2 regions of the Aeromicrobium sp. 10G20-16 genome follow, and region 2 is predicted to be linked to the other one. Evidence: predicted binding sites of a transcription regulator. Region 2 holds the regulator's gene; the other holds the start of a gene.
The links. The regulator HrcA, encoded in region 2, represses chaperone genes, less so after heat shock. The targets are predictions, from matches to a motif close to TTGGCACTCGNNNNNNNCGAGTGCCAA.
Positions count from the first base shown of each region.

Region 1: groES (co-chaperone GroES) is a predicted target of HrcA. The motif match lies at 12,532-12,558, and genes of this name have one in related genera.

Region 1 covers NZ_CM147919.1:1,366,425-1,381,806, forward strand. The annotation lists gene guaA (glutamine-hydrolyzing GMP synthase) at 1-115, opposite strand, end outside; gene AC0L5F_RS06840 (GMC oxidoreductase) at 740-2,446, opposite strand; gene AC0L5F_RS06845 (hypothetical protein) at 2,525-3,241, opposite strand; gene AC0L5F_RS06850 (GNAT family N-acetyltransferase) at 3,314-3,793, opposite strand; gene AC0L5F_RS06855 (GuaB3 family IMP dehydrogenase-related protein) at 3,790-4,896, opposite strand; gene AC0L5F_RS06860 (NYN domain-containing protein) at 4,914-6,068, opposite strand; gene guaB (IMP dehydrogenase) at 6,169-7,680, opposite strand; gene AC0L5F_RS06870 (TetR/AcrR family transcriptional regulator) at 7,766-8,368, shown strand; gene AC0L5F_RS06875 (RNB domain-containing ribonuclease) at 8,375-9,799, opposite strand; gene AC0L5F_RS06880 (dihydrofolate reductase family protein) at 9,809-10,375, opposite strand; gene groL (chaperonin GroEL) at 10,451-12,055, opposite strand; gene groES (co-chaperone GroES) at 12,161-12,454, opposite strand; gene AC0L5F_RS06895 (methyltransferase domain-containing protein) at 12,642-13,889, shown strand; gene AC0L5F_RS06900 (5-oxoprolinase subunit PxpA) at 13,864-14,577, shown strand; gene AC0L5F_RS06905 (5-oxoprolinase subunit B family protein) at 14,574-15,161, shown strand; gene AC0L5F_RS06910 (5-oxoprolinase subunit C family protein) at 15,158-15,382, shown strand, end outside.
Region 2 covers NZ_CM147919.1:920,407-935,788, forward strand. The annotation lists gene AC0L5F_RS04635 (HIT domain-containing protein) at 1-319, opposite strand, end outside; gene dnaJ (molecular chaperone DnaJ) at 316-1,446, opposite strand; gene hrcA (heat-inducible transcriptional repressor HrcA) at 1,490-2,521, opposite strand; gene AC0L5F_RS04650 (hypothetical protein) at 2,593-2,991, shown strand; gene AC0L5F_RS04655 (DUF3097 domain-containing protein) at 3,009-3,836, shown strand; gene hemW (radical SAM family heme chaperone HemW) at 3,838-4,998, opposite strand; gene AC0L5F_RS04665 (AMP-dependent synthetase/ligase) at 5,002-6,837, opposite strand; gene AC0L5F_RS04670 (MOSC domain-containing protein) at 6,880-7,533, opposite strand; partial or broken gene lepA (translation elongation factor 4) at 7,635-9,507, opposite strand; gene AC0L5F_RS04680 (hypothetical protein) at 9,501-9,839, opposite strand; gene rpsT (30S ribosomal protein S20) at 9,991-10,251, shown strand; gene AC0L5F_RS04690 (DUF418 domain-containing protein) at 10,299-11,423, opposite strand; gene holA (DNA polymerase III subunit delta) at 11,420-12,391, opposite strand; gene AC0L5F_RS04700 (DNA internalization-related competence protein ComEC/Rec2) at 12,401-14,632, opposite strand; gene AC0L5F_RS04705 (ComEA family DNA-binding protein) at 14,629-15,345, opposite strand.

The DNA.
Region 1 (15,382 bases), 450 kb from region 2:
TCGTGTGCGGCACGATCTCGGAGTACACCTGCGCCTCACGGACCCGGCGTGCGATGAGCTGGGCGTACTGTGCCCCGAAGTCGACGACGAGCACGAGATCATGGTCTGCGGTCACGTGACCATCGTAGGACCCGTCCACCGGGGCGAATCAGCGGTCGGAACAAGCCCGAAGAAAAATCTTCGTGACGCCGTAACCCCCTGTGACGACGGTCGTTGAGTGGTGTGAATCTAACAAACTCCCTCCCGTTAGATCGCCGTGCTGCTCCTCGTGGCACTACAGAACCCGGCCCGTGATCTCCCTCCCGGCCGGGTTCTGTGCGTGGTGCGCGGCTTCGCCGCGCGAGCGACTGCGTCGCTCCCGGGCGAACAGACCCTGCTCGCCAGTGACGAGCCCCGCGAGGAACGTGAGGGAGCGCCAGCGACCGAGGCGAACGCAAGCCTCCTGGCTGTCGTTCGCCTCGCTTCGCTCACAGTCGGCCGCAAGCGGCCTCCTTGGCGAACAACCTGCTCGCCAGTGACGAGCCCCGCGAGGAACGTGCCCTTCGGCGCTGGCGCGCCTCACGCTCGCAAGCTCGCTAGGACCCGGGAGCGCCAGCGACCGAGGCGAAGGCGAGCCGGTCAGCGGTCGTTCGCCTCGGCCTCCGGCCTCACGGTCGCTACGCTCCCTGGCGAACAGACCCCGCTCGCCAGTGACGAGCCCCGCGAGGAACGTGCCCTTCGGCGCTGCCCCCGAGGCTCGTCAACTGACGCCGATGATGGGGAGGCGGAGGGCGGCGGGGGCCTCGTCGGGGACCAACGGCGAGACGGGAGCGACCGGCTGCACCACCCGGTACTGCTCGTCGAGGGCCGGGCGCGGGTCGGCTTCTCCCTTGTTGGGCCACATCGACATCGCCCGCTCGGCCTGGGCCGTGATGGTCAACGACGGGTTCACGCCCAGGTTGGCGCTGATCGCCGACCCGTCGATGACGTGCAGCCCCTCGTGGCCGAACAGACGCTGGTACGGGTCGATCACGCCGGTCTCGGCCGAGTCGCCGATCGTGCAGCCCCCCATGAAGTGCGCCGTGAGCGGCACGTTGAACGGTTCGCCGATGGTGCCGCCGGGCGTGCCGTCCATGACGTCGGCCATCCGCTGGACCGCCTCGTGCCCCTCGGGGATGAACGCCGGGTTCGGCGCACCGTGGCCCTGCTTGGACGTCAGGCGACGACGCCCCGTGAGGCCCCTCTTCGTGTAGGTGGTGATCGAGTTGTCGTGGGTCTGCATGACCAGCGCGATGACGGTGCGCTCCGACCAGTGCAGCAGGTCGTACAGCTTGAAGATCTTGAACTTCTGGCGCCACATCTCGCGCAGCCACACCTTCCAGCGCGCGCGCTCGCCACTGCCGTCGGTCAGCACCGTCTGCATCAGCGCCATGGCGTTGGAGCCCTTGCCGTAGCGGCACGGCTCCACGTGCGTGTGGTCGTTGGGATGGAACGACGACGTGATGGCCACGCCCTCGCTGTAGTCGACGTCGCGGTCGTCGGCCAGGGCGCCCAGCAGCGCCTCGGAGTTGGTGCGCGTCAGCAGGCCCAGGCGTGGTGAGACGTGCGGCAGCTGGCCGGTGTCGCGCATGCGGTGCAACAGCTTCTGGGTGCCCATGGTGCTGGCCGCGAAGATCACCTGCTGCGCTCGCAGCTTGGCGTGCGGGCGGAATCGCCGGTTGGTGCGGCGGGTCTCGACCTCGTACCCCTGACCTCCCCCACCGTCGGCCGCGATCGGCCGGACGTCGGTGACCGTGGTCATCGGACGGATCTCGGCGCCCCCGACCTCGGCGAGGTGCAGGTAGTTCTTGACGAGGGTGTTCTTGGCGTTGTGCCGGCACCCCGTCATGCACTCGCCGCAGTTGGTGCAGGCGTTGCGCTCGGGCCCGACGCCGCCGAAGTACGGATCGGCGACCTTCTCACCCGGCTCACCGAACAGGACGCCGACCGGCGTGTGGTGGAAGGTGCCACCGACGCCCATCTGGTCCGCGACCTCCTTGAGGACGCGGTCGGCCGGTGTCTCGTGCGGGTAGACCGTCACACCGAGCATCCGCTTGGCCTGGTCGTAGTAGGGCGCCAGCTCGGTGCGCCAGTCGGTGATGTGCCCCCACGCGGGGTCGCGGTAGAACGGCTCGAGCGGTTCGTAGAGCGTGTTGGCGTACACCAGCGAGCCGCCGCCGACACCCGCGCCGGACAGGATGAGCACATCCTTGAGCTTGTCGATGCGCTGGATGCCGTAGCACCCGATCTGCGGCATCCAGAGGAACTTGCGCAGACGCCACGAGGTCTTGGCAAAGTCCTTGTCCTCGAAGCGCTTTCCGGCCTCGAGCACGAGCACCTTGTAGCCCTTCTCGACCAGACGCAGCGCCGAGACGCTGCCGCCGAATCCCGACCCGATGATGATGACGTCGTAGTCGAACTCACTCATCCGTCGAGTATGACACCGCCGATGGCACATCGCTACTGGCAAGTAACCGAGATCACCCGCCCGTGGAATCGGTGATCGTCAGCGCTCGCCGAACCTCCGGCGGATCGACACGTCGTCGACGGCGGCCGTGATCGCCTCGGCGATCCGCAGGTGGTCGCGGCCCGCCTCCTCGAGCGCGATCACGAGCGCCCCCGGCGGGGCCACTCGACGGAACCGGATGATCCAGTAGCGACGTCGGGGGAACTTCTCGACGTGCCCCGCAGCCTTCAGCAGCAGCACGAGCTCCGGGCCCAAGGGGCTCGCGGCCACACTGTCCACGTCGTCCCAGTCCAGTCGGCCCGCGTGCGTCCACGACTCGATCTCGATCTGCTCGTCGGACAGCCAGAAGCCCAGACGGGCGCGAGACAGCCGCACCAGGTCGGGCAGCATCACCAGCAGCGGGCTGAACAGCACCAGGAAGCCGACCATCGCGTCGGGGCGGGGTGCCACCAGGACCTGCGGAGTCAGGACGAGCGCCACGACCACGGTCAGCAGGAACCACCGCGCCCAGGGCCGCAGGGGAACGTACGTGGCGGGGCGACCACCCAGAGTGGCGGCCAGTTCGACGACCGGTCGATCGCGGTCGCGCAGGGCCTGTCCGGCGGCGAACACCGCGCCGGCGTACAGCACCAGCAGGATGCCCGCCTTGACGCGTGGCTCGGCGGAGTCGGCCAGCAGCACGGTCACGGCCGGGACGCCCAGGAGCACGACGGCGACCGTCGTGCGGACGAGCCGCGGGGTCCGTGGGCTCGTCACGTCAGATGATCCCGACGTGGTGCGGCGGCATGCGCAGCCATGGAGTCCCCCGTTCCTGGTCCGGGTGTCACCTTAGCGATCCGGGCCGCCCTCACCACGAGAAGGGTCGTCGACGCGGCGCTCGAAGCAGATCGACTCCGGCACCTGCAGGTACGGCTCGAACACCGGCACCTCGACGTACCCGCGGCGGCGGTACAACGCGATCGCCGACGTCTGTCGCAGGCCGGTGTGGAGCAGCACCCGTGCTGCGCCGGACTCCTGCGCTCGCCGTTCCATCTCGGTCAGCAGCCGTCCCGCCAGCCCCCGGCCCCGGGCACCCGGCACGACGTACATGCGCTTGACCTCCACGGCATCGCCCAGCCGGCGCAGGGCGGCTGTGGCGATCGGCTCGTCGTCCTCGACCACCAGCACGGTGGCCAGGATCGACGACGCGTCGATCGCCTCGCCCGGAACGCTGTGGCGAGGGCGCCCGTACAGCGCGTCCATCTCGTCGGACATCGTGGCCCGCAGCGCGAGCACCCGGGGATCGTCGAGGGCGACGTCCTGGATCAACCGACGACGACCTCGACGCGCTGGAACTCCTTGAGGTCGGAGTAGCCCGTGGTGGCCATGGCGCGTCGCAGGGCGCCGATCAGGTTCATCGTGCCGTCGGGGACCGAGGATGGCCCGAACAGCACCGACTCCAGGTCGCCCACGGTGCCGATGTCGACCCGCTCACCGCGCGGCAGGTCGGGATGCCAGGCCTCGGCGCCCCAGTGGAAGCCGCGGCCCGGAGCCTCCTCGGCGCGAGCGAACGCCGAACCGATCATGACCGCGTCGGCGCCGCAGGCGATGGCCTTGGCGATGTCGCCGCTGCGACCGATCGAGCCGTCGGCGATGACGTGCACGTACCGGCCACCGGACTCGTCGAGGTAGTCGCGTCGGGCTGCCGCGACGTCTGCGACGGCAGACGCCATCGGGACCGCGACACCGAGCACCGAGCGGGTGGTGTGCGCTGCTCCCCCGCCGAAGCCGACGAGCACGCCGGCGGCACCGGTGCGCATGAGGTGCAGGGCCGCCTGGTGGGTGGCGCACCCGCCGACGATGACCGGCACGTCGAGCTCGTAGATGAACTGCTTGAGGTTCAGCGGCTCGGCGCGGCCGGACACGTGCTCGGCCGACACCGTGGTGCCGCGGATGACGAACAGGTCGACGCCGGCGCCGACCACGACGTCGGCGAACTCCTTGGTGCGCTGCGGCGACAGGGCACCGGCGACCGTGACGCCCGCCTCGCGCATCTGCTGCAGCCGGGCGGTGATCAGCTCGGCCTTGATCGGCTCCGCGTAGATCTCCTGCAGACGCTGGGTCGCGCTGGGGCCGTCGATCGAGGCGACCTCGTCGAGCAGCTTCTCCGGGTTCTCGTAGCGGGTCCACAGGCCCTCGAGGTCGAGGACGCCGAGTCCACCGTGTCGTCCCAGGGCGATCGCGGTGTCCGGGCTCATGACCGAGTCCATCGGCGCTGCGATGACCGGCAGCTCGAACCGGTACGCGTCGATCTGCCAGGCGGTGGAGACCTCTTCGGGGTCGCGGGTGCGGCGGCTGGGCACGATCGCGATGTCGTCGAAGGAGTAGGCCCGTCGGCCGCGCTTGGCCGTGCCGATCTCGATGTCTGCCATGGGCGTCAGCCTAGTGCTTACTGCACGCCACGTTCGATGTCGTCCAGCGACAGATCCGGCAACATGCCGGCCGGGTCGTCGTTGCGGCGCACCAGCACGGGCTGCACGTCGTCGCTCTCGCGAGCCAGGGCGTACTGGGTTCCCGCGAGCGCGAACCGCAGCGCCCGCGACAACGAGCTGACCCGCGCGTCCGACGGGCTGACCTGCGGCGCCGCGGCCTTGATGGCCATGGCCAGGATCGGCAGGGTGCCGCCGGCGTTGGCCAGCTTGTCGCAGAAGCTGCGCACCTTGGGGTCCGACAGCACCTGCTTGATGATCGCCTTGTACTCGTCCGGCGAGGCGGCCGGGCCCTCGTGCACCACCGAGATCTCCTGCGCCATCTCGTGCCACGAGACCTTGCCACCGGACTTCCTGGAACCATCCTTCTTCGGCTCGGTCTTCTTCGGCTCGGCCTTCTTCGGCTCGGCCTTCTTCGGCTCGGCCTTCTTCGGCTCGGCCTTCTTCCGATCGGACTGCTTGGGCTCATCCTTATTGGGATCAGCCTTCTTCGGCTCCGACGACTTCGGCTCCGAGCGCTTCGGCTCTGAGTGTTTCGGCTCTGAGCTTTTGGGGGGCGGCGGAGGCGGCACGGTCTGACCGTCACCGGAGAAGATCGGCTGGAGGGCCGCTGCCGGCGGGGGCGGTGGCGCGGTCTTGAGGGCGACGTACTGGTCGACCTCGCGCTCCAGCAGGGAGTTGACCGGGTGCGAGGCGAGGGTGGCGCCGACGACGTACTTGTCCAGCTCGTGCAGGCGGCGCACCAGGGGAACGAAGTCGCCGTCGGCCGAGACTATGACGAACACCTCGAGCTGCTCCAGGTCCGCGGCCGAGCGCAGGCAGTCCACGACGAGCTCGATGTCGGCGGCGTTCTTGGAGGCCTTGCCCGCCGAGAACACCTGCACCGTCTTGACCCCGGCGCGTTCGACGTCGCGCCGGTAGTCCTCGATGCCGAGCGCGTTCCAGTCCGCATAGGCGCGCGACACCGCGATGGTGCCGGCTCCCGCCTCGCGCGACGCAGCGGCCTCCAGCTGCTCGAGGATCTCCTCCATCGTCAGGTCGGGGATGTCGAGCTTGCCGTAGCCCTTGAACAGGTTCTCGGCATCGATGAAGACACCGACGTTGCGACTGGTCACCTGGTCACGGTAGTCGCGGCCACCACTCGAGCGCACCCCGCCACGCGTCCCGGGCCCGGCCGGTGCGCCGGCGTCCGACCCGGCGGGCTCGCAGCGTGGGTCAGCGGCTCGAGTAGTTCGGCGCCTCGGCGGTCATCTGGATGTCGTGCGGGTGGCTCTCCTTGAGCGACGCCGAGGTGATGCGCACGAACCGGCCCTTGTCCTGCAGCTCGTCGATGGTGCGCGCGCCCACGTAGAACATCGACTGGTTCAGGCCACCGATCAGCTGGTGCGCGACCGCCGACAGCGGGCCGCGGTAGGCGACCTGCCCCTCGACGCCTTCGGGGACGATCTTGTCGTCGCTGGTGACCTCGGCCTGGAAGTAGCGGTCCTTGGAGTACGACTTCTTGCCCCGGCTGCTCATGGCGCCGAGCGACCCCATGCCCCGGTAGGCCTTGAACTGCTTGCCGTTGACGAACACGACCTCGCCCGGCGACTCCTCGACGCCGGCGAGCATCGATCCGATCATGACGGTGTCGGCACCGGCGACGATGGCCTTCGCGATGTCGCCGCTCTGCTGCAGTCCGCCGTCGGCGATGACCGGCACGCCCGCCGGGCGGCACGCGAGCGACGCCTCATAGACGGCGGTGATCTGGGGGACGCCGCAGCCGGTGACCACACGAGTGGTGCAGATGGAACCGGGCCCGAAGCCGACCTTGACGGCGTCGGCCCCGGCGTCGACGAACGCCTGGGCGCCCTCGCGGGTGGCGACGTTGCCGCCGATGACCTGCACGTGGCGCGTGGCGGGGTCGGTCTTGAGGCGCTGCACGATGTCCAGGAGCAGGCGGACGTGGCCGTGGGCGGTGTCCGCCACGAGCACGTCGACACCGGCCTCGATCAAGGTCGTGGCGCGCTCCCACGCATCGCCGAAGTAGCCGATCGCGGCACCGACCATGAGGCGACCGTCGGCGTCGTACGAGGCATGGGGGAACTGCTCGCCCTTGACGAAGTCCTTGACGGTGATGAGGCCCCCGAGCCGGCCGTCCTCGTCGATCAGCGGGAGTCGCTCGCGCTTGTGCTTGCGCAGCAGCAGCGTGGCGTCCTCGCGCGAGATGCCGACGTGGCCGGTGATCAGCGGCATCCGGGTCATCATCTCGTCGACCTTGGTGGTCGCCCACTCCGCCACCGGGGTGAAGCGCAGGTCGCGGTTGGTGATGATGCCCAGCAGCGTGTTGCCCTCGTCGACCACCGGCAGGCCCGAGACCCGGTACTCGCCACAGATGCGGTCGAGCTCCTCAAGGGTCGCGTCGGGTCCGATCGTGACGGGATTGGAGATGATGCCGGTCTGGGTGCGCTTCACCAGATCGACCTGGTAGGCCTGGTCCTCCAGCGACAGATTGCGGTGCAGGACACCGATTCCGCCCTGGCGGGCCATCGCGATCGCCATGCGCGACTCGGTGACGGTGTCCATGGCCGCGCTGATCAACGGCACGTTCAGACTGATCTCGCGCGTGAGCCGCGACGTGGTGTCGATGTCGGCCGGGTTCAGGTCCGACATGCCCGGCAGCAGCAGCACGTCGTCGTAGGTGAGACCGAGTGCGGCGAACTTGTCAGGGATGCCCGTCTGCTCCATGCGTTCATCGTAGCCGGGACAAATTCACAGCCTGTCCTCATGTGGAAGCCCGCGCATGATCGGATACCGGGAGTATCCTCAGGACATGCAACGAAAGCCAGGGCGCCCCCGAGCCCTCACCGTGGAGCAGATCGCGCAGGCTGCGCTCGACGACGGAGTCGACACCTTCAGCATGCCGTCAGTGGCCCGCCGGCTCGGCGTCGCCCACTCCGGCCTGTACCGCTACGTGGCCGATCGCGAGGCGCTGCTGACCACCGCCATCGACCGCGCGGTCAACACGATCGAGTGGCCGGACGCCGATCAGCCCTGGGAACAGCTGCTGCGCGCCATCGGCGAGAGCCTGTGGGAGCTGTGCGACAAGTTCCCCGGTCTCGACCGCGCCTCGCTGACGGCCTCGCAAGCCGCACCCACGTCGATCAAGCTGATCGAGACCTACGTGGCCCAGCTGACGCGCGACGGCTTCACCCCCGAGGACGCCGCCGTCGCGGTGAGCTTCGTCATCAGTGTCACCTTCAACGCCTCGGCCGACCAGGCGCGTCTGCGCCGCGCGGGTCGGTCCGCCGTCGGCGACGCCGGCAGCGACACGCTGAAGGCCTACGACTCCGACGAGTTCATGGCCGGACGTGGCTGGTACGGCCGCAAGCTCGACATCGTGCTGGGTGGGCTCGCCCCCCTGCGCATGGTCTGACCCACCTCAGGCAGGTGGGTCGAGGGCGACCTCGTAGGTGACGGCGCGCTTCTCGTCGTCGATGTCTCGCACGCGCACCGACACGGTGCTGCCGTCGGTGAGCCCTGAGCCCACACATGTGCCCTCCACCGGCGGGTCGGCGATGATGATCTCGGCATCGTCCTGTGACGACTCCACCACCACCGCCTCGAACGTCGCCCCCCGCCGAGCGCGCATGATCCAGGTCTCGACGAGATCGATCGACTCGCGGTCCGCCGCCGACGCGCGGTGACCGCTGCTGCCCATCGCGTCGGCGATCTCCGGCAGGGCTGACCGGACGTCAGCGGGGATCTCCTCCCCAGCGCTGAGCGCGAGGCACACCTCGGTGGTGAACCGGTCGACCAGCCGGCGCAACGGCGCCGTCACATGGGTGTACGCGCCGCCGACCCCGGCGTGGGTCGACACCTCAGGCTTGGTGCCGTCGAAGGCGACGTAACCGGCGCCGCGCAGCATGCGGGTGGCATGGGTCATCAGTGCCATCGCCGCCGGTTGCGTCGGGTCGACGGCCGCCAGCACCTCGCCGGGCGTGGCGCCCTCGTCGCCCGCGAACCCGAGCGAGGCCGCGACGCGGTGGAACGTCGCGATGTCAGCCGCCTGCGGCTTCGGGAGGGTGCGCAGCAGCCCGACACCCGCCCGGAGCATCATGTCGGCAGCCGCCATGCCCGTGAGCAACGAGATCTCGGCGTTCCAGCTGTCAGCCTCCGTGCGCGGCTCGATCCGCAGCGCCCAGTCGTCGCCATCGGCCACGACGGACTGCTCGGGCAGCGCGAGGTCGATGGCGCCAGCAGCCAGGCGCAGGGCCCGACGCACGCGTCCGAGGTCGCCGAGCGGCTCGATCGACGGGTGCAGCGCCTCGGCGTCGGCACCGGTCTGCACGGTGGCGTAGTCGAGGCGCGCGACCGACGTCACCAGAGCCCGACGCACCGACGCCGCGCCGAGGGTGCCGTCCCCGCCCACCTCGATGGTCCACACCGCCGCACCACGCACCTGGTCCGGCAGCAGGCTGAGCGAGCCCTCGGACAGCACCGGCGGGTGCAGCGGCACGCGACCATCGGGCAGGTAGATCGTCTCGCCGCGGCGACGGGCCTCCAGATCGACCGGACCTCCGAGCGGGAGGGCCGATCCGAGATCGGCGATGGCGTACCGCACGATGAAGCCGTCACCGGAGCGTTCGAGAAGCATCGCCTGGTCGAGATCGAGCGAACCGGGCGGGTCGATCGTCACGAACGGCAGGTCCGTCAGGTCCTCGGTCGCCACCGGGGGCGCCTTCGCGATCTGCTCGGCCTCGGCGAGCACGTCGGCCGGGAACTCGTCGGTGCGCTCCAACGGCGGGAGCCCCAGCTCCTCACGCAGGCCGGAGAAGTCGTGTGCGGAGTAGTCAGGAGTGCTCACGTGGCGAGGTTAGCCAGCGGGCACGTAGACCTGCGCCGTCACCCCGCGGGCCACCTCGGTCTGCTCCACCAGCTCCAGCCGGAGGGGCGTCGACAGGCCGTCGAAGAGCCGCGGTCCGTGACCGGCCACCGCCGAGTGCACGACCAGCTGGTACTCGTCGATCAGCCCGAGGTCGGCCAGGGCCAGCGCGAGCGTGACGCCACCCAGAGCGATGCCGTCTCCGGGCTGTGCCTTGAGCGCCTGCACCATCGGCTCGAGGTCGGTGCCGTCCACCACCTCGGCGCTCCAGCCGGCGTCGGCCGGCAGCGTGCTCGACACGACGATCTTGGGCATCGCGCCGATGGTGCGGGCGAACGGCTCCATCCACGGCTCGACCCACGCCGCGAGGTCACCCTGCTCGTCCGGTCGCCACGCCTCCATCAGCTCGTACGTGACCCGGCCGAACAGTGCCACGTCGGAGCGCGCCATCCACTCAGCCGCGTGCTGGTGCACCTCGGGCCCGGGCTGGAACGCCGGGGAGGCGTGGTCGACACAGCCGTCGAGGCTGACGTTGATCGAGTACCGCAGGGGCCGCATGCGCCCATCATGGCCGACGACGCACGAACGCCGCCCGCCCCGAGGGGCGAGCGGCGCTCGTGAGAGGTCAACCGATCAGTGGTTGTGGCCCGCGTGGGAGTCCTCGTCCTCGTCGGCCGGCTTGTCGACCACGAGGGTCTCGGTGGTGAGCAGCATGGCGGCGATCGACGCGGCGTTGGCCAGCGCGGAGCGCGTGACCTTGACCGGGTCGAGCACGCCCTGCGACACCAGGTCGCCGTACTCCTCGGTGGCCGCGTTGTAGCCCTGGCCGCTCTCGCGGACCTTGTTGACCACGACCTCGCCGGAGACGCCGCCGTTGCGGGCGATCCACTCCAGCGGGGCGTCGGCGCCGATGCGGACGATGCGCACACCGACCGCCTCGTCGTCGACGAGGCCGAGGCTGTCGTCGAGCACGGAGACCGCGTGGACGAGGGCCGAGCCGCCGCCGGCGACGATGCCCTCCTCGATGGCCGCGCGGGTCGCCGAGACGGCGTCCTCGATGCGGTGCTTCTTCTCCTTGAGCTCGACCTCGGTGGCCGCGCCGACCTTGATGACGCAGACGCCGCCAGCCAGCTTGGCCAGGCGCTCCTGCAGCTTCTCGCGGTCCCAGTCCGAGTCGGTGTTGTCGATCTCGGCCTTGATCTGCGCCACCCGGCCGTCGACCTCGGCAGCGTCGCCGCCGCCGTCGATGATCGTGGTGTTGTCCTTGGTGATGACCACACGGCGCGCGGTGCCCAGCTCGTCGAGCGTGACGGTGTCGAGCTTGAGACCGACGTCGGGCGTGATGACCTCGGCACCCGTGAGGGTGGCGATGTCCTGCAGCATGGCCTTGCGACGGTCGCCGAAGGCCGGGGCCTTGACGGCGGCCGAGGTGAAGGTGCCCTTCATCTTGTTGACCACCAGGGTCGAGAGCGCCTCGCCCTCGATGTCCTCGGCGATGATGAACAGCGCCTTGCCGGCCTGCACGACCTTCTCGAGCACGGGCAGCAGGTCGGCGATCGCCGAGATTTTGCCCTGGTGCACGAGGATGTACGGATCGTCGAGGACGGTCTCCATGCGCTCCGTGTCGGTGACCATGTACGGCGACAGGTAGCCCTTGTCGAACTGCATGCCCTCGGTGAACTCCAGCTCGGTGCCCATGGTGTTGGACTCCTCGACGGTGATCACGCCGTCCTTGCCGACCTTGTCGAACGCCTCGGCGATGAGGGCGCCGATGACCGCGTCACGCGACGACACGGTGGCGACGTCGGTCATGTCCTTGATGTCGTCGACGTCGCGCGCCATCTCGTGCAGCTTCTCGGTGACCGCGGCGACGGCCGCCTCGATGCCCTTCTTGAGGCCGACCGGGTTGGCGCCGGCGGCGACGGCACGCAGGCCCTCGTGGACCATGGCCTGCGCCAGCACGGTGGCGGTGGTGGTGCCGTCACCCGCGACGTCGTTGGTCTTGGTGGCGACCTCCTTGGCGAGCTGGGCGCCGAGGTTCTCGAACGGGTCGTCGAGCTCGATGTCACGCGCGACGGTGACGCCGTCGTTGGTGATCGTGGGGGCGCCCCACTTCTTGTCGAGCACGACGTAGCGGCCCTTGGGGCCGAGGGTGACCTTGACGGTGTCGGCGAGCTTGTCGACGCCGCGCTCGAGGGCGCGGCGGGCGTTCTCGTCGAATTCCAGGATCTTGGGCATGCGATTCCTTACAGAAATGACGTGGGCAGAAGAGACGTGGGGTGGATCGGTGCAGGGCGGACCTGCAGCGCCCCGACCTCTCCGGGGAGAGATCGGGGCGTCACGTCAGGAGACGATGGCGAGGACGTCGCGCGACGAGAGGATCAGGTACTCCTCGCCGCCGTGCTTGACCTCGGTGCCGCCGTACTTGCTGAACAGCACCTTGTCGCCGACAGCGATGTCGAGCGGGACGCGGTTGCCGTTGTCGTCGATGCGGCCGGGGCCGATCGCGACGACGGTGCCCTCCTGGGGCTTCTCCTTGGCGGTGTCAGGAATGACCAGACCGGATGCGGTGGTCTGCTCTGCCTCGGCGGCCTGGACGACCAGGCGATCCTCGAGCGGCTTGATGGTGACCGACACGATGTCGACCTCCCCTTTCAGCGTGGAACACGGACAGTTGGGCGACGACTGTCGCCGTCTTGAAATCTAGCACGCCGCTGGCACTCGCCCCAAGAGAGTGCTAATTCCGGCGGCGTCGCCCGGCCGTCTCGACTCGCTGCGCTCGGCCCGCTGATGACGTGGGCGGTCGCGCTGGGAAGATTGCTCGATGGACGTGGAGACCTTCGAGCAGCTGGTGACGCCGGCGGGTCAGATGCTGCTCGAGGAGATCGCCCGCTGCGCCGGGGTCGAGAGCGATCTGGGCCTCGGGACACGGTTGCGCAAGACCTGGGCGCCCGACCTGGTCGCGGCCGCCGTCACCCAGAACCACCTGCGCGGCAAGGCCGCGGCCAAGTTCGGATTTGCCGCTGCCGACCTGTACTTCACCCACGACGCGCTGGAGCAGTCCACGCGCGCGTCCGTGGCCGATCACCGCGCGACCCGCCTGGCCGCCACCGGCGCGACGTCGGTGGTCGATCTCGGCTGCGGCATCGGGGGCGACCTGCTCGCGTTCGGACGGGCGGGGCTGCGGGTGCGGGGCATCGAGAGGGATCCGGTCCGCGCGGCGATCGCGGCGGCGAACCTGGCCGCGGCCGGCATCGACGGCAGGGTCGAGGTCGGTGACGCCGAGGAGGCCGTGATCGCCGGCGGCGAGGTCGCGTTCGTCGACCCGGCCCGGCGCGACGGCCGCGGACGGACCTTCTCGACCGCGGACCTGCAGCCGTCGTGGTCGTGGGTGCGCCGCCAGCTGGCCGGTCGTGCCGTGGCCAAGGTGATGCCGGGCCTGGCGCACGCCGACGTGCCCGAGGGTGTCGAGGCGGAGTGGGTCAGCGACGGCGGAGACCTGGTCGAGGCGTGCCTGTGGGGCGCGCCGTTCGCGAGTGCCACCCGGCGGGCGACCGTCCTCTCCCGCGGATCCAGTGCGACGCTCATCGCCTCGGCCGAGCCGGCGGCGGTCGCCGACATCGGTGCCCACCTGTACGAGCCGGACGACGCCGTGATCCGCGCGGGCCTGGTCAGCGAGTTCTCGGCGACCATCGGCGGCTGGCTCCCCGACTCGCACATCGCCTACGTCAGCGCCGACGCCCAGGTCCAGACCCCCTTCGCGCGCGGATTCCGGATCATCGAGGAGCTTCCCGTTCCGCGAGAAGCCCCTCAGGGCGGCTCTGCAGGTGCGTCGGATCGGCACCCTGACCATCAAGAAGCGCGGCGTGGAGATCGTCCCGGAGCAGGTGGTCAAGCGGCTCAAGCTGAAGGGCCCCAACAGCGCTCTCGTGATCATGACCCGCGTGCAGGGCTCCGGTCGCGCCTTCCTCGTCGAGCGCCACTGACCGAATTTTGCGGGCCCAAGCACCGTTTCACGGTGTCCAATCGGTGCTTGATCCCGCAAAATTCGGGGCATGGACCTCAACGCTGACCTAGGTGAGTCGACCGAGCAGTGGGAGTCCGGGGCCGATCGGGCGCTGCTGGAGATCGTCACGAGCGCCAACGTGTGCTGCGGCGCCTACGCGGGCGACGCGGGGCTGTCGCTGGCGACGGTCGAGGCGTGCCTCGAGGCCGGAGTCGTCGTGGGAGCCCAGGTCGGCTACCCCGATCGCGAGGGATTCGGTAGGCGGCCGATGGACCCCAGCGACGGTGAGCTGATCGACACCCTGCGCGCCCAGCTCGACGACCTGATGACCTGGGCCGACGACGTGGGGGGCCACGTGTCGTACGTGAAGCCGCACGGTGCGCTCTACAACACGATCGTCCACGACGAACGACAGGCGACGGCCGTGGTCGAGGCTGTCGTGCCGTACGGACTGCCCATCCTCGGCCTGCCGGACAGCGCGGTGCTGCGGATCGCCGCCGCCGAGGGGCTGCAGGTGGTGCCCGAGGGATTCGCCGACCGCGGATACACCGGTGACGGAGCGCTCGTGCCGCGCAGCGAGCCGGGAGCACTTCTGGAGGATCCCGGAGCCGCGGCCGCGCAGGCGGTTCGTCTCACCGATCGGGTCGAGTCGATCTGCGTGCACGGCGACACCCCGGGCGCCCTGGAGATGGCGCGGGCCGTCCGCGCTGCACTGGAGGCCGCCGGGCACCGGCTGACCGGGTTCGCCCCGTGAACCTGCTGCCCTGCGGCGACCATGCCCTGCTGCTGGACTGCGAGAGCCTGGACGAGGCACGCCGCTGGCACGCCGCACTCCGTCGCGAGGTCGATGACCTGGTCATGGGTGCGCGCACGGTGCTCCTGCGCGGAGACCCGGGGCGTCTGCGCGACCTGGTCCGCAGCACCTCGCCGGTCGACGACCTCGAGGCGCTCGGCGGCTCCGAGATCGAGGTTCCCGTGGTCTACGACGGGGAGGATCTCGACGAGGTCGCCCGGCTGACCGACCTGAGCACGGACGAGGTGATCGCGGCCCACACCGACACCCCCTGGACCGCCGCCTTCGGTGGCTTCGCGCCCGGCTTCTCCTATCTCGTCGACGGCGACGCCCGCCTGCAGGTGCCCCGTCGATCGACGCCACGCACCTCGGTGCCGGCCGGGGCCGTCGGTCTGGCCGGCGAGTTCAGCGGCGTCTACCCCCGCTCCTCCCCCGGCGGCTGGCAGCTCGTCGGCCGCACCGACCTCGCCATGTGGGACTCGACCCGCGAGCCGGCCGCCCTGCTGCAACCCGGCACCGTCGTGCGATTCGTGGCGGTCCGATGAGCCTGACGGTGGAGCAGCCCGGCGCCCGCTCGCTGCTGCAGGACGCGGGACGGCCCGGACTCGGCTCGATGGGGGTCAGCCCGTCCGGCGCCTTCGACCGCGGAGCGTTGCGTCAGGTCAACCGGCTGCTCGGCAACGGCACCGGGTCCCCCGTCGTGGAGGTCCTGCTCGGCGGACTGGTGGTCACCGCGACCGAGGACCACACGATCGCCGTGACCGGA
Region 2 (15,382 bases):
GACGTTCGCCGAGCACGTGGCCGTGTGCGTGGAAGACGGTCTGTCCGGCGGCCTCGCCGGTGTTGAACACCAGGCGGTACTGCCCGCCGCACTCGGCCTCGGCGATGCGACGGGTCTCGGCCAGCAGCGCGATCGTGACGTCGGGGTCGGCGGCGGCCAGGCTGGCGATGTCCGGCTGGTGGATGCGTGGCACCACCAGCACGTGCACCTCGGCCTGCGGATTGATGTCGCGGAACGCCACCGTGTGCTCGGTCTCCGACACCACGTCGGCCGGGATCGATCCATCCACGATGGAACAGAAGACGCAGTCAGCGCTCATCGGAAGGCATTCTTGATCTTGCCGAACACCGACTGGTGCTGCGGGTCGAGCACGGCCTGCGGGTGCTCCTCGCCGCGCAGGTTGGCCAGCGTGCGCAGCAGGTCGGCCTGCTCGGCATCGAGGTGCGAGGGCGTCTCGACGACGACCTGCACCTTGAGGTCACCTCGTCCTGATCCACGTAGTCGCGGCACGCCCTGGCCCTTGATCGTGACGACGTGCCCGGACTGCGTGCCGGGCGGCACCTCGACCGCGACCTGGTCGTCGTCGAGGGTCGGCAGGTCGAGGTGTGCCCCGAGCGCCGCCGCCGTCATGGGCAGCGTGACCTGGCACTGCAGCTGGTCACCCGCCCGCGTGAACACGTCGTGCTGGGCGACGTTGACCTCCAGGTACAGGTCGCCCGCCGGCCCACCACCGGGACCCACCTCGCCCTCACCGGCGAGCTGGATGCGGGTGCCCTGGTCGACACCGGCGGGAATGGAGACGTTGATCGTGCGCCGCGAGCGCACTCGGCCCTCGCCGGAGCACTCCGAGCACGGCTCGGGGATGGTGGTGCCGAAGCCACGGCAGGCCGGGCACGGCCGTGAGGTGCGGATGTCGCCGAGCAACGATCGCTGCACCTGCTGCACGTCGCCGTGACCATGGCAGGTGCGGCACGTGACCGGCTCGGATCCTTCGGCCGCGCCGCTGCCGGTGCAGGTGGGGCAGACCACCGCGGTGTCGACCTTGATCTCCTGCTCGATGCCGAACACGGCCTCGGCGAGCTCGACGTTGAGGCGCAGCAGCGCATCCTGGCCGCGCTGGGTGCGCGAGCGGGGACCACGGCCGCCGCCACCGGCGTTCTGGCCGAAGAAGGCGTCCATGATGTCGTCGAAGCTGAAGCCCTGCCCGAAGCCCTGACCGCCACCGCCACCGCGCAACGGGTCGCCGCCTCGGTCGAAGACCGACCGCTTCTGCGGGTCCGACAGCACCTCGTAGGCCGTGGTGACCTCCTTGAAGCGATCAGCCGCGTCGGGGGCGTCGTTGACGTCAGGGTGCAGCTGGCGGGCGAGCTTGCGGTAGGCCTTCTTCAGCTCGTCGGCCGAGGCCTCCCGGCTCACGCCGAGCGTCTGGTAGTAGTCGGTTGCCATCTCAGTCCAGTGGTCGAGGTCGAAACGTCAGGAGTCGTGCAGATCAGGGGTCGGGCGTCCAGCGCTCGGTGAGGATGCCGCCGACGTAGCGTGACACGGCCGCCACCGACGCCATGGTCGACGGATAGTCGATGCGCGTGGGACCGACCGTTCCGAGTGTCGCAAGAGCGTGGTCGTCGCTGCCGTAGGGGGTCGCCACCACGGCAGTGGCCGACAGGCCCTCGTACCCGGTCTCGTGGCCGATGCTGACCGACATGCCCGAGGTGGCCTCGCCCAGCAGCTTCAGCAGCACCACCTGTTCCTCGAGCGCCTCCAGCACCGGCTTGATGGACCGGTCGAAGTCGGCGCCGAAGCGCGCCAGGTTGGCGGTGCCACCGATGGCGATCCGCTCGTCGGAGCGCTCGTTGGAGAACGTCTGCGTGAGCGTGGTGACGATCGCGGTGACCACCGGGCGGTGCTCGGGGGCGAAGGTCTCGATCAGGTCGGCGAGCTTCAGCGACGCCTCCGGCAGTCGCTCGCCGACCGTGGCGGCGACGATGCGTGAGCGCAGGTCGGCCACGAGCTGGTCGTCGGGGGTCGAGACGAGCTCGACGATGCGCTGCTCGACCCGTCCGCTGCTGGTGATGACCACCAGCAGGACGCGGGCGGACTCCAGGGGCACGACCTCGATGTGGCGCACGGACGACCGGGTCAGCGAGGGGTACTGCACGATGGCGACCTGCTGGGTCAGCTGGGCCAGCACCTTGACGCTGCGCTGCACGACGTCCTCGACGTCGACCGCTCCCCCGAGGAAGGTCTCGATGGCGCGTCGTTCGGCGGCCGACAGCGGCTTGACCTTCGCGAGCCGGTCGACGAAGACCCGATATCCCTTGTCGGTGGGGATGCGTCCGGCGCTGGTGTGCGGGGCGGTGATGTAGCCCTCCTCCTCCAGCACGGCCATGTCGTTGCGGATGGTCGCGGGCGAGACGCCCAGCTGGTGGCGCTCGAGCAGCGACCGCGACCCCACCGGCTCGTGGGTGGCCACGTAGTCCTCGACGATGGCCCGTAGGACGTCGAGACGACGGTCGTCCGACATGGGCTTCACCTCGCAGGTCCGATGGGGCGTGTTGTCTGGCACTCACGCAGCGCAAGTGCCAGTCTAGCGAGATGCCCTTCGAGATCGCTGGTGGCGAGCGTTCGCTCCGCTACGCACCGCGGGAGATCATCTTCGACGACGGCGCGCGGATCGCCCACTCCAGCCAGGGTGGCGACCTGGAGTCGGTGTGGGCCGGCGACCTCGGCGACCTGTACGTCGAGGTCACCCACCTGGGCGACGGACCGGGCGGCGGCGAGCTGATCCTGGTGGTCCCGTCGCGAGACGTCGTCGTCATCGGCGACCTCTACGACCCGGCGCCGGTCGTGGTGCCGCCGACGTGGCCGGTCGTCGTCGACCTCGTGCTCGGACTGCTGACCGCTGACACGGTGGTGCACACCAGCCACGGCCAGATCGACAAGGAACGGCTCGAGACGTTCCACCAGGAAGCTTCTCGGTCGGCTGCACGGTGATCTCGGAGGGATGTCAGATGGTTGACCGTTACGGAACCGACGTGCTCGCCGGCGACTGGCGCGAACCGAAGCGAGGGCGCACGGTCGACCACCCCGCCGACCTCGGCCTGGTGGTCGAGGACGCCGAGACGGGGTTCTGCGGCGAGCTGGTGATGCTCGAGAACGGCATCGTCGTGCTCGAGGATCGGCACCGCAAGCGTCGTTCGTTCCCCCTCGGCCCCGGGTTCCTGCTCGAGGGCAAGCCGGTGAAGCTGGTCGCTCCTCCGCGCAAGCCGGTGCGGGCCACCCGCACGGCGTCCGGCTCCACGGCCGTGCACGACCGTCGTGCTCGCGTGGCGCTGCCCAGCCGCATCTGGGTCGAGGGACGCCACGACGCCGAGCTGGTCGAGAAGGTGTGGGGCGACGACCTGCGCGTCGAGGGGGTGGCCGTGGAGTACCTGGGCGGCATCGACGACCTCCGCGGAGCCGTCATCGACTTCTGTCCGGCTGCCGACCGCCGTCTCGGCGTGCTGGTCGACCACCTGGTTCCCGGGTCCAAGGAGACCCGCATCGCCGAGCAGATGTCCGACCGCCCCCACGTGCTCGTGGTCGGGCATCCCTACGTCGACGTGTGGCAGTCGGTCAAGCCTGCCCGGCTCGGCATCGAGGCGTGGCCGGTGATCCCCCGCGGCACCGACTGGAAGCACGGCATCTGCGAGGCGCTCGGCTGGCCGCACGCCGACCAGGCCGACATCGCCCGCGCCTGGAAACGCATCCTCGGCCGGGTCGAGTCCTACGCCGACCTCGAGCCGTCGTTCCTGGGTCGCGTCGAGGAGCTCATCGACTTCGTCACGGTCGCCCCCTAGCTCAGGGCACCAGCTCGCGCACCACCGCGTCGGCGAGCAGCCGGCCGTCGAGGGTGAGCACCAGGTGATCGTCGTGGTCGACCAGCATGCCGCGGCGAGCCAGCTCGGGGACCTTCGCCAGCGCCTCGTCGGCCAGCTCGGCGGTCGGCAGGCCCGAGCGAAGCCGGGTCATCAGCATGATCCGCTCCACCTGGGCGGTGGCCGCGTCGAGCGACTCCCCGTCGAGGCGCGGTGACTCGCCGGCCGTCAGCCGTTGGGCGTAGGCCGCGGGGTGCTTGACGTTCCACCACCGCTCGCCGGCCAGGTGCGAGTGCGCGCCGGGCCCCACACCCCACCAGTCGTCGCTGGCCCAGTAGCCCAGGTTGTGCCGACACGCCGCGGCCGGTGACCTGCCCCAGTTCGACAGCTCGTACCAGTCGAGTCCGGCAGCGGTGAGCAGGTCGTCGGCCAGCAGGTACTTGTCGGCGGTCTCGTCCTCCTCGGGCATGACGACCTCGCCGCGACGCACCTTGCGAGCGAACGCGGTGCCGTCCTCGACGATCAGGGCGTAGGCGCTGACGTGGTCGGGCTCGAGGTCGATGGCCTGCTCCAGCGTGGTGCGCCAGTCGTCGAGCGACTCTCCCGGCGTGCCGTAGATCAGGTCGACGCTCACCTGCTCGAAGCCTGCCTCGCGAGCCCACCGCACGGCCTGCGGCACGTTGCGGGGGTCGTGCGTGCGGTCGAGGGTGGCCAGCACGTGCGGCACCGCCGACTGCACGCCGAACGAGATGCGGGTGAAGCCACCCGCCCGCAGCGTCGCCAGCGACGCAGGATCGACGCTGTCGGGGTTCGCCTCGGTGGTGACCTCGGCACCCGAGGCGAGCCCGAAGCGGTCGTCGATCGCGGCGAGCATGCGCACGAGATCTGCCGCCGGCAGCTGGGTCGGAGTACCGCCGCCGAAGAACACCGTGTCGACGGCCCGGTCCCCCACGGCCTCGCGCGCCAACCCGATCTCGGCGATCGCGGTGTCGGCGTACGAGGCACGCGTGGCGCCCTCGCCCAGCTCGTCGGCCGTGTAGGTGTTGAAGTCGCAGTACCCGCAACGCACCGAGCAGAACGGGACGTGGACGTACATGCCGAAGGGCCGCCCTCCGGTGGAGAGCGGCCCGTCAGACGTGTGCATCGATCAAGCGTAGAACGAGTCGAGCAGCTCCTTGTTGTTGGACTCCACGACCGCGCGCTTGACCTTCATGCTCGGCGTGAGCTCGCCGCTCTCCGGCGACAGGTCGTGGTCGAGGATCGCGAACTTCTTGATCTGCTCCCAGCGGTTGATCTTGCCGTTCAGCTCGGCGATCTGGCCCTCGATGATGGCGTGGATCTCCGGGGAGGAGACGACCTCGGCATAGGACTTGCCCTCCATGCCGTGACCGGCCGCCCACTCCGCGACCGCGTCGGGATCGAGCGTGATGAGCGCCGTGCAGAAGTTGCGCTCGTTGCCGTGCACCAGGATCTGGCTGGTCAGGGAGCTGATGCCCTTGAAGACGCCCTCGATGTGCGGCGGCGCCACGTACTTGCCGCCGGACGTCTTGAACAGCTCCTTCTTGCGACCGGTGATGTACAGGAAGCCGTCCTCGTCGATGCGGCCCTCGTCACCGGTGTGCAGCCAGCCCTCGGCGGACTTGGTGGAGGCGCTCTCGGTGTCGAGGTTGTGATAGCCCTCCATGACGTGCGGGCCCTTGATGAGGACCTCGCCGTCCTCGGCGATCTTGGCCTCGCTGCCGGGGAAGGCCCGGCCGACCGAACCGATCTTGAACGCGTCGGGGCTGTTGACGAAGGCGCCGGCCGAGGTCTCGGTGAGGCCGTAGCCCTCGAGGATCAGCACGTCGGCGGCGTGGAACCACTCGGCGATGTCCTTGGACAGCGCCGCAGCACCGGAGATGAAGAACCGGACCCGGCCACCGAAGCGGTCGCGGACCTTGGAGAAGACCAGCTTGTCGGCCAGGCCGTGCTGGAACTTCAGGATCGGCGAGATCGACTCGCCCGCGCGGGTCTTGCGCGAGTACTCCAGGCCGACCTTCTCGGCCCAGCGGAAGATCTTGAGCTTGGCGCCGCCCTCGGCCTCGGTCATGCCGATGATACGGCCGTAGGCCTTCTCGAAGATGCGCGGTGCCGCGCCCATGAAGGTGGGCCGCACGACGGCCAGGTTGTCGACGATCTTGGGCACACGGCCGTCGATGGCGGTCGGGAAGCCGATCAGCAGCTGGGTGCTCAGCAGCACCTTGCCGAACGAGTGCGCCATCGGCAGCCACAAGAACTGCAGGTCGTCGGCGGTCAGGATCCCCTGCGCCTGGATGACGGCGGCCTCGTAGGTCCAGCTCTCGTGCCGCAGCCGCACGCCCTTGGGACGGCCGGTGGTGCCGGAGGTGTAGATGAGCGTGGCGAGCGAGTCGGGCCGGGTGGCGGCGACGCGCTCGGTGATGACGTCGGGGTTGGCGGCGAGGTGCTCCTCGCCGAGCTTCTCCAGGTCGTCGAGGGAGATGACCCAGTCGCCGTCGGCGGTGCCCTCGGTGACCACGACCTTGGTGATGGCGGGCAGCTCGCTGCGCTTCTCGCGCAGCTTGGCGACCTGTTCGTCGTCCTCGGCGAAGACCACGCGGCTGTCGGAGTCGGCCAGGATGTAGGCGACGTCGTCGGGGATGGTGGTCGGGTACACCGTGGTGGTCGCGGCACCCGCTGCCATGATCGCGAGATCGGCGAGGATCCACTCCAGGCGGGTGCCGGACGCGATGGCAACGCGCTGCTCGGGCTCGACCCCGAGGGCGACCAGGCCGGCCGCCAGGCGGGTGACCTTCTCGCCCGTCTGCCGCCACGTCAGCTTCTGCCAGTTCTCGTCCTCGTCCGGGTAGCTGTAGGCCTCCCGGTCGGCGAAGGTGTCGACGCGGTCGAAGAACATCTGGCTGACCGTGCCCGGTCGGCTGTCGATGATCTGCAGCTCTTCAGCAGTGGCCTGTGGTGCGGGCATGGATGTCCTCAGCGTGTCGGGGGCGATGTGGTGGCGATCACTTTAACCTACTGACCGGTCATTTCGGTTCTCGTTGCGGGCCGCATCGACCTTGCTGGCAAGCTTCGCGGACAGTCGCGATTCGGCTGCAAATCCGGCCAGGAGATCAGGCTCGGTGGTGAGCGCGCGGAACGCGCGGGCGACGGTCAGATCGTGCTCGCGGCGCTCCTCGACGACGATCGCGTCACCGGCAGCGAGCTCGCCCTCCTCGACGACGCGCAGGTACGCACCGGGCACACCCATCTCGGTGAACCGCTTGACCCATGTCGGCTCGCCCAGGAACCCCTGGAAGACGCTGCACGGAATCCGCACGTCGCACACCTCCAGCAGCGCAGACCCGATGCGCCAGCGGTCGCCGAGCCGGGAGGTCTGGACGTCGAGGCCGGTGGTCGTCAGGTTCTCGCCGAACTGGCCGGCCCGCAGCTCTCGCCCCAGGTCGGTGGCCCAGTCGTCGAGATCCTCGCGGGCGTAGGCGTAGACCGCCTGGTCGACGCCGCCGTGGTGCTTGAGGTCCGCGATCTCGTCACCGCCGAGGCCCAGGGCGTGCACGGCGATGGGACCTGCGGCGGGCCGCTTGTCGATCGCGCTGCGCTTCGTGCGTCCCCACGTGACGTCGGTGATCTGGCCGAGGTTGACCGACTCCACCCGTGCATCCATGGCGCAAGCCTATCGGCGCTCAGTTCCCGCTGGGACTGACGTTTCGACCTCGACACGCTGGCGTGTCGCGTCAGAACGTCAGTCCCAGCGGGAACCGAGGCTCACGACTTGGCGGGTGCAGAGTCGCCGGTGGAGAGAGCGGCGATGAAGGCTTCCTGGGGGACCTCGACGCGGCCGACCATCTTCATGCGCTTCTTGCCCTCCTTCTGCTTCTCCAGCAGCTTGCGCTTGCGGCTGATGTCGCCGCCGTAGCACTTGGCCAGGACGTCCTTGCGCATGGCGCGGATGTTCTCGCGGGCGATGACGCGCGCGCCGATGGCGGCCTGGATCGGCACCTCGAACTGCTGGCGCGGGATGAGCTCCTTCAGCTTGCCCGCGAGGGCGACGCCGTAGCCGTAGGCGCTGTCGCGGTGGACGATCGCGCTGAAGGCGTCGACGATCTCGCCCTGCAGCAGCACGTCGACCTTGACCAGGTCGGCCGCCTGCTCACCGTCGGGCTCGTAGTCCAGCGACGCGTACCCCTTGGTGCGGCTCTTGAGCGCGTCGAAGAAGTCGAACATGATCTCGCCCATGGGCAGCGTGTACCGGATCTCGACGCGGTCCTCGGACAGGTAGTCCATGCCCAGCAGCTGCCCGCGCCGGCTCTGGCACAGCTCCATGATGGCGCCGATGTACTCCGCCGGGCTGAGCACCGTGGCGCGCACGACTGGCTCGAAGACCTTGGCGATCTTGCCCGCGTTGGGGTACTCGCTCGGGTTGGTCACCGTCTGCTCGGAGCCGTCCTCCATCTCGACGCGGTACACGACGTTGGGAGCCGTGGAGATCAGCGCGAGGTCGAACTCGCGCTCGAGCCGCTCGCGCACGATCTCCAGGTGCAGCAGGCCGAGGAAGCCGATGCGGAAGCCGAATCCGAGCGCTCCGGACGACTCCGGCTCGTACACCAGCGCCGCGTCGTTGAGCTGCAGCTTCTCGAGGGCGTCGCGCAGGGTGGAGAAGTCGTCGCCGTCGATCGGGTACAGGCCCGAGAACACCATCGGGTTGGGGTTCTTGTAGCCACCGAGCGGTTCGGTGGCGCCCTTGACGTTCGAACGTCACGGTGTCGCCCACGCGCGACTGACGGACCTCCTTGACGCCGGTGATCAGGTAGCCCACCTCGCCCACGCCGATCTCGCCGGCCTTGACCGGCTCCGGTGAGATGACCCCGACCTCGAGCATCTCGTGCACGGCACCGGTGGACATCATCTTGATCCGGTCGCGGTGCGTGAGCTTGCCGTCGACGACCCGCACGTACGTGACGACGCCGCGGTAGGTGTCGTAGACGGAGTCGAAGATCAGGGCCCGCGGCGGAGCATCGGCGTTGCCCTGCGGCGGCGGGACCTCGTCGACGATCATGTTCAGCAGCGCCTCGACCCCTTCACCGGTCTTGGCCGAGACCCGCAGCACGTCGTCGGGGTTGCCGCCGATGATGCCGGCGATCTCCTCGGCGTACTTCTCCGGCTGCGCGCCCGGCAGGTCGATCTTGTTGAGCACCGGGATGATGTCGAGATCGGCGTCGATCGCGAGGTACAGGTTGGCCAGGGTCTGGGCCTCGATGCCCTGCGCGGCGTCGACCAGCAGGACGGCGCCCTCGCACGCCTCCAGGCTGCGGCTGACCTCGTAGGTGAAGTCGACGTGCCCGGGGGTGTCGATCATGTTCAGCACGTAGGTGGTTCCGGCGTCCTCGCCCGAGGACTTGGTGAACGGCATCCGCACGGCCTGGCTCTTGATCGTGATGCCGCGCTCGCGCTCGATGTCCATGCGGTCGAGGTACTGCGCCTTCATGTCGCGGCCGTCGACGACCCCGGTGTGCTGCAGCATGCGGTCGGCCAGCGTCGACTTGCCGTGGTCGATGTGGGCGATGATGCAGAAGTTGCGGATGATCGCCGGATCGGTCGAACCCGGCTGGGGCACCTTCGCCGACGAGGCGCTCACCATGCGTAGGCGATGACGACGTTGACCAGCACCAGGGCGGCGATCACGTGGGCCATCGGGTTCGGAGCCGGACGCCGGCGGGTGGCGTGCGCCAGCCCGACCGCGACCAGCGCGACCACCAGCTTGACGCCGACCTTGGCGTTGTTCGGGTCCGCGACGGCGTCACTGGCCGAGGCGATGCCGACCAGCGCGATGCCGAGCACGAGCGCGGCGGTCAGACCCCACGCCATCAGCTCGTTGACCTTGGGTCCCTTGACGTCCTTCAGGTAGCCGATGAGCACGACGATCCACGCGGCGATGTGGACGTACTTCAGGACGTCGAAAAGGGTCTGCATGCGATGAAGTCTAGGAGTCGCGGCACGTCGGGCGGGACTGCGGCTGCGATTTGGGCAGTCGCCGCGCGCGCTGGTAGAGTGAGCGGTCGCGTGCTCCGGCATGCCCTCACACTCTGCACCACCCATCCCGTCGAGAGAAACAGGACGCCCCGTGGCGAACATCAAGTCGCAGATCAAGCGCAACCTCCAGAACGAGAAGGCGCGTCAGCGCAACATCTCGGTGCGCTCGGCGCTCAAGACGTCGATCCGACGCTTCACCGAGGCTGTCGACGCCGGCGAGACCGATCGCGCCAAGGAGCTGGCCCGCGAGGCCACCCGCAACCTGGACAAGGCTGCCTCCAAGAAGGTCATCCACAAGAACCAGGCAGCCAACCGCAAGTCGGCCATCGCCAAGAAGGCCGCTGCTCTCTGAGCTGACCCTCCTGCCGGACCCCGGGCTCTCGACCCACGACCTGTCGGTCAGTCGAGAACCGGGGTCTTGTGCTGTCCGGACCCGGTCGACCTCGACCAGATCGACACCGAGAGCCAGCGCACCACCTGCTCCAGCGGACCCCGTCGGCCCAGACGCTCCGGCAGCAGGCGTCGGTACAGCGACGCGGCGGCGAACAGCACGACGACCTGCAGCGTCCAGTCGCCCCATCCCCCGAACGGCGCGGGGGCGGCGGCCTCGCTGACCCGCCACGTCCACAGCACGTGGACCGAGTAGAGGGTCAGCGTCATCGCTCCGGCGGCGCACACCGGCGCGACCACGCGGCGTGCCAGGTCCGACTGCACCACCAGCGCCGCGAGTCCGATGACCAGCGCCGAGCTGCCGATCGCACTGACCACGTTGAGCGGCATCGAGGTGTGCGGGCCCACGGTCCAGAGATCGCCCCAGGCCGCCGGACCGTACGGATACTCGTCGTGGTCGAACCACACCTGCCACTCGCCCGCACGGGCCCACGACGCGGCCAGGGTCGCCACCAACGTCACGAGTCCTCCCAGCGCCAGCGCGCCGGCGACGGCCCGATCGGTCAGGTCGAGACGCCCGATCGCCAGGCCTGCGAGGACGTAGGCCATCCAGACCAGCGCCGGATATCCGCCCCAGAACAGCACGTTGCCGATCAACGCGCGCGGGTCCTGGACGTCGGACCAACCCGGCTGGTCGACGAGGACCGGACCGTGGTGGATGCGGATGGCCAGCAGCAGCACGGGTGCCAGCACGGCCCACCCGGCCGCCAGCACGACCAGCGCCGGCGTGGGCAGGGCGCGCATCGGCAGCGCGACCACCACCAGCAGTCCGTAGACCGCCAGGATGACGAGCACCGGCATGTCGGGGATCGAACCGAGCGACAGCCCCAGCACCACCAGCAGCACGCCGCGGACGACGGTGGCCCGCACCGACCCGACCCCAGCGCGGTCGCGGCGGTGCACCAGCGTCAGTGACACGCCGGCCAGCAGAGCGAACAGCGGCGCCGCCCGTCCCGAGCTGAGCATCTCGCTGATCGGCGGATTCTCGCCGGTCTGGCGGGGTCCGAGATGAGCCAGCATCATGCCGGCCAGGGCGATGCCGCGCGACAGGTCGACCGCGACGACCCGATTCATCGGACCCGGTGATGGGCGACTTCGAGGACCATGCGCTCGATGGCGTACCCCGGGTCGGCTCCCCCGCCCTTGACCGCGACGTCGGCGTCGGCGACGGCACGGATGGCTCCGGCCAGTCCGGCGGTGTCCCAGCCGGCGAGCTGCTGGCGCAGGATGCGCAGCTTGAACGGCGGAGCGCCGACGATGGAGGCGAGCTCGTTGTCACGCAGACCCTGCGGAGCGGACTCGAGCCGGGCCAGCGAGCGCAGACCCGACGCGAAGGCGGCCGTGATGAGCACCGGCGCCACCTTGGCGGCCTCGGCCCACCGGACGACCTCCATGGCCGCGTGCAGGTTCCCGTTGATGGCGGCGTCGGCGATCTCGTAGCCGCGCACGTCGGCCCGTCCACCGAAGTACTGACGCACCAGCTCGAGGTCGACGGTCTTCTGGTCGTCGACGCTGCCGACCAGCTGTGCGGCCGCACCGGCAAGAGCTCTGAGGTCCTGACCCACCGACGCGACCAGAGCCGCGGCGGCGTCGGCATCGACGCGGCAGCCGAGGTCGCGGATCTCGCGCTGCACCCACGCGACGAAGTCGCGTTCGTACTTGGGCTGCTCGACCTTGACCTCGGCGACCGCCGGGATCTTGCGCAGCTTGTCGAGCAACCCCTTGCCCTTGTTGCCGCCGGCGTGCACCAGCACCACGGCCACGTCGGGCGAGGTGGCCACGGCGTAGTCGAGCAGCTCGGTCTGGGCGTGCTCGGGCAGGTCCTGCAGGTCGGTGAGCACCACCGCGGTGGAGTCGCTGAACAACGAGGCGCTGGTGAGGCCGATCAGCTCGCCGGGCTGCAGCCCCGACGCGCCGGACTCGGTCAGCTGGCACTCGGGCTGCTCGTCGGTGACGGCCGTGACGGCGCGCCGACGCATGCGGTCGGACTCGAACTCGCTGTTGCCCGTGATGAGCAGGATCTTGCCGAACGGGGACGCCACTCCCCCAGCCTATCGGCGGGTGACCACACTCAGGTTCCCGTCGCGCACCACGACGGCGATGTCGCCGTCCAGATCCGTGCGCCAGACACGCACGCCCCGCTCGCGCAGCATCCGGAGTGCAGCCGGCGCCGGATGCCCGTAGTCGTTGTCGACCCCGGCGCTGATCGTCGCGATCCGCGCGCCGACCGCGTCCAGGAACGCCTCGGACTGCCGCGCGCTCCCGTGGTGGGGCATCTTGAGGACGTCGGCCCGCAGGTCTGCACCGGACCGCAGCAGCTGCTGCTGAGCGGCCGGCTCGATGTCCCCGGACAGCAGCACCGCCACGTCGCCGACACGGACCCGCAGCACGACGCTGGCGTCGTTGAGCACCGACCCGTCGGTCGAGACGACAGGCGTCGGATCGACCGGCCAGACGACGTCCGCGTGCAGGTCGCCGACGGTGAACGACTGGCCCGCCGTGAGCACCTCGGCGCCCGGGCCGCCGCTCGGGCCGTCCACCGCGCCCTCGACGTCGCGTCCCCGGCGAGCGCCGACCCAACCGGCGGTGTGGTCGGCGTGGTCGTGGGTGAACACGGCCAGGGCGATGTGCTCGACCCCGAGCCGGTCCAGGCAGCGGTCGATGGCGGGCGGGTCGGGACCGGCATCGACCAGCACGCCCGCGGACGGGCCGGCCCGCAGCACCGTGGCGTCGCCCTGCCCGACGTCGCAGGCCACCATGACCCAGCCGTCCGGCGGCCAGCCCGGCTGGGGCGGGCGCACCATCGCGACCAGCAGCCCCAGCACCACCCCGGTCGCCAGCACGGGGCGCCTGACCAGGGCCAGCACGGCGACGATCGCCACCGGGGTCACCAGGAGCATCAGCTGCCACGGAGCCGTCCAGTCCAGGGAGGCGCCGTCGAGGGAGGCACTGTGGCGCGCGACGGCGATGATCCACGCGGCGCACCACCCGGCCGGGACCGCGATGACCTGGGCAACCGGCACCGACGGCACCGCGACCAGGCCGGCCAGCAGGCCGAGCACGGTTGCCGGAGCCACGGCCGGCGCCGCCAGCAGGTTCGCCACCGCCGACACGATCGAGACCTGTCCCGAGATCGCCGTGAGCGCCGGGGTGCACGCCAGCTGGGCGGCCACCGGCACGGCGATCGCCAGGGCCGCCCACCGCGGCATCCACCGGCCCAGTCGGTCTGCCAGCATCGGCGCGAGCAGCAGGATCCCCGCCGTGGCACAGACCGAGAGGACGAAACCGGCCGATCGCGACAGCCACGGGTCGATGAACACCAGCGCGACGATCGCCACGCTGAGCGCCCGGACCCCGCCTGAGCGGCCGTAGCCGATGGCTGCCACCCCCACCACACCCATGGCAGCGGCCCGGACGACGCTGGGATCCGGGCGCGCCATCAGGACGAACGCGGCCACCGTGAGCAGCCCGACGATCCACAGCCCACGTCGCCGCGCTCCCAGCCCGCGCGTCAGAGCCAGGGTGACGCCGAGGACGATCGTCAGGTTGGTGCCCGAGACCGCCATCAGGTGGGTGAGGCCACTGCGCTGGAAGTCGGTCTCCATCTCGGCGTCGACCCGCGCATCGTCGCCGTCGACCAGCGCGGGCAGCAGGGCGCGCGGACGATCGGACAGCGGTCGCACCGCGTCTCGCACGCCCTGACGCAGTCGTTCGGCCGCCTCCCACCACGACGCACCCCGGACGGCATCGCCTCGACGCAGCACGTCGAGGACGGCGACCTCGTGGGTGTTCTCGCTCGGCGCGACACGCGCGACGGCCGTGAAGCGTCGCCCGACGACCAGGTCGCTGGCGTCGCCCTCCACGAACGCCGTCGCGCGGCCGGCGCCGGTCAGACGTTGCCCGGAGACCTCGGCCCGACGCACCACCACCTGCACGACCGCCTGCGGATCACCTCGCTGCGTGAACGAGATGGCATCGCGTCGGACGTCGAGCTCGAAGGTGCCGGTACGACCCTGCAGCGCAGGATCACGCAGTGGCGAGGACTCGACCGTGGCGAGGCGCCACGCGCACGACACCGCGACGAGCACGATGGCGCATCCGGCGAGCGCGACCGCCGGTCGGCGTCGAGCGGCCACCAGCACGACGAGCAGAGCCGCCATCGCCACGCCCACGGCAGCTCCCGAGCGCTGGGTCGTCAGAGCAGCGGCGAGACCCCAGACGGTGACGGCGGCCGGCGCCAGCCGCAGGTCGTGGGTCGTCGCCGGGCCGGACGGCGGCGTCACGGCACGACGAGGTCGCGCAGGCTGTCGAGGGTGGCGTCGCCGATGCCCTTGACGTCCAGCAGGTCGTCGACCGAGGCGAACCGGCCGTTCTCCTCGCGCCACGCGATGATGGCCGCCGCCGTGACCGGCCCGACCCCCGGCAAGGCCTCGAGCTGCTCGGCCGTGGCCTGGTTGAGCCGCACCGTGCCACCGGCCGCCGCACCAGTGGAGGCGCCGTCCGGCAGCGGCCCGACGATGATCTGCTCACCGTCGTCGAGCAGTCGAGCGAGGTTGACGCCCGAGGTGTCGACCGTGCCGTCGAGCCCTCCCGCGGCCTCGATGGCCTGGTAGACCCGCGAACCGTGCGGCACCGTGACGATGCCCGGGCTCTTCACCTCGCCGACGACGTCGACGACCAGTTCTGCCGGTGCGCTCGACGGAGCGACGGCCACCGGGGCGATGGAGTCACTGGACTCGGGGCGACCCGACAGCAGCATCCAGCCCAGCACGACCAGCCCCGCGACCGCGACCACCCCGACGACCCGGAGATGGGCGGCGGTCACGCGCTGCCGCACGGCCGACACGGGGTCGGACGTGGTGTCTGACTCGGGGTCGGACTCACGGTCCGAGTGGGGGTCGGGGCGAGGCATCTCGGCCTCGAAGGCCTCGGCCAGCTGGGCCAGACGTCGTCGGGCGACCTCAGCACGGGTCTCGTCGGGCTCGGGCGACCTCATGGCGCCGACGCTAGGCAGCCCGGGCCGCTGCGAGGAC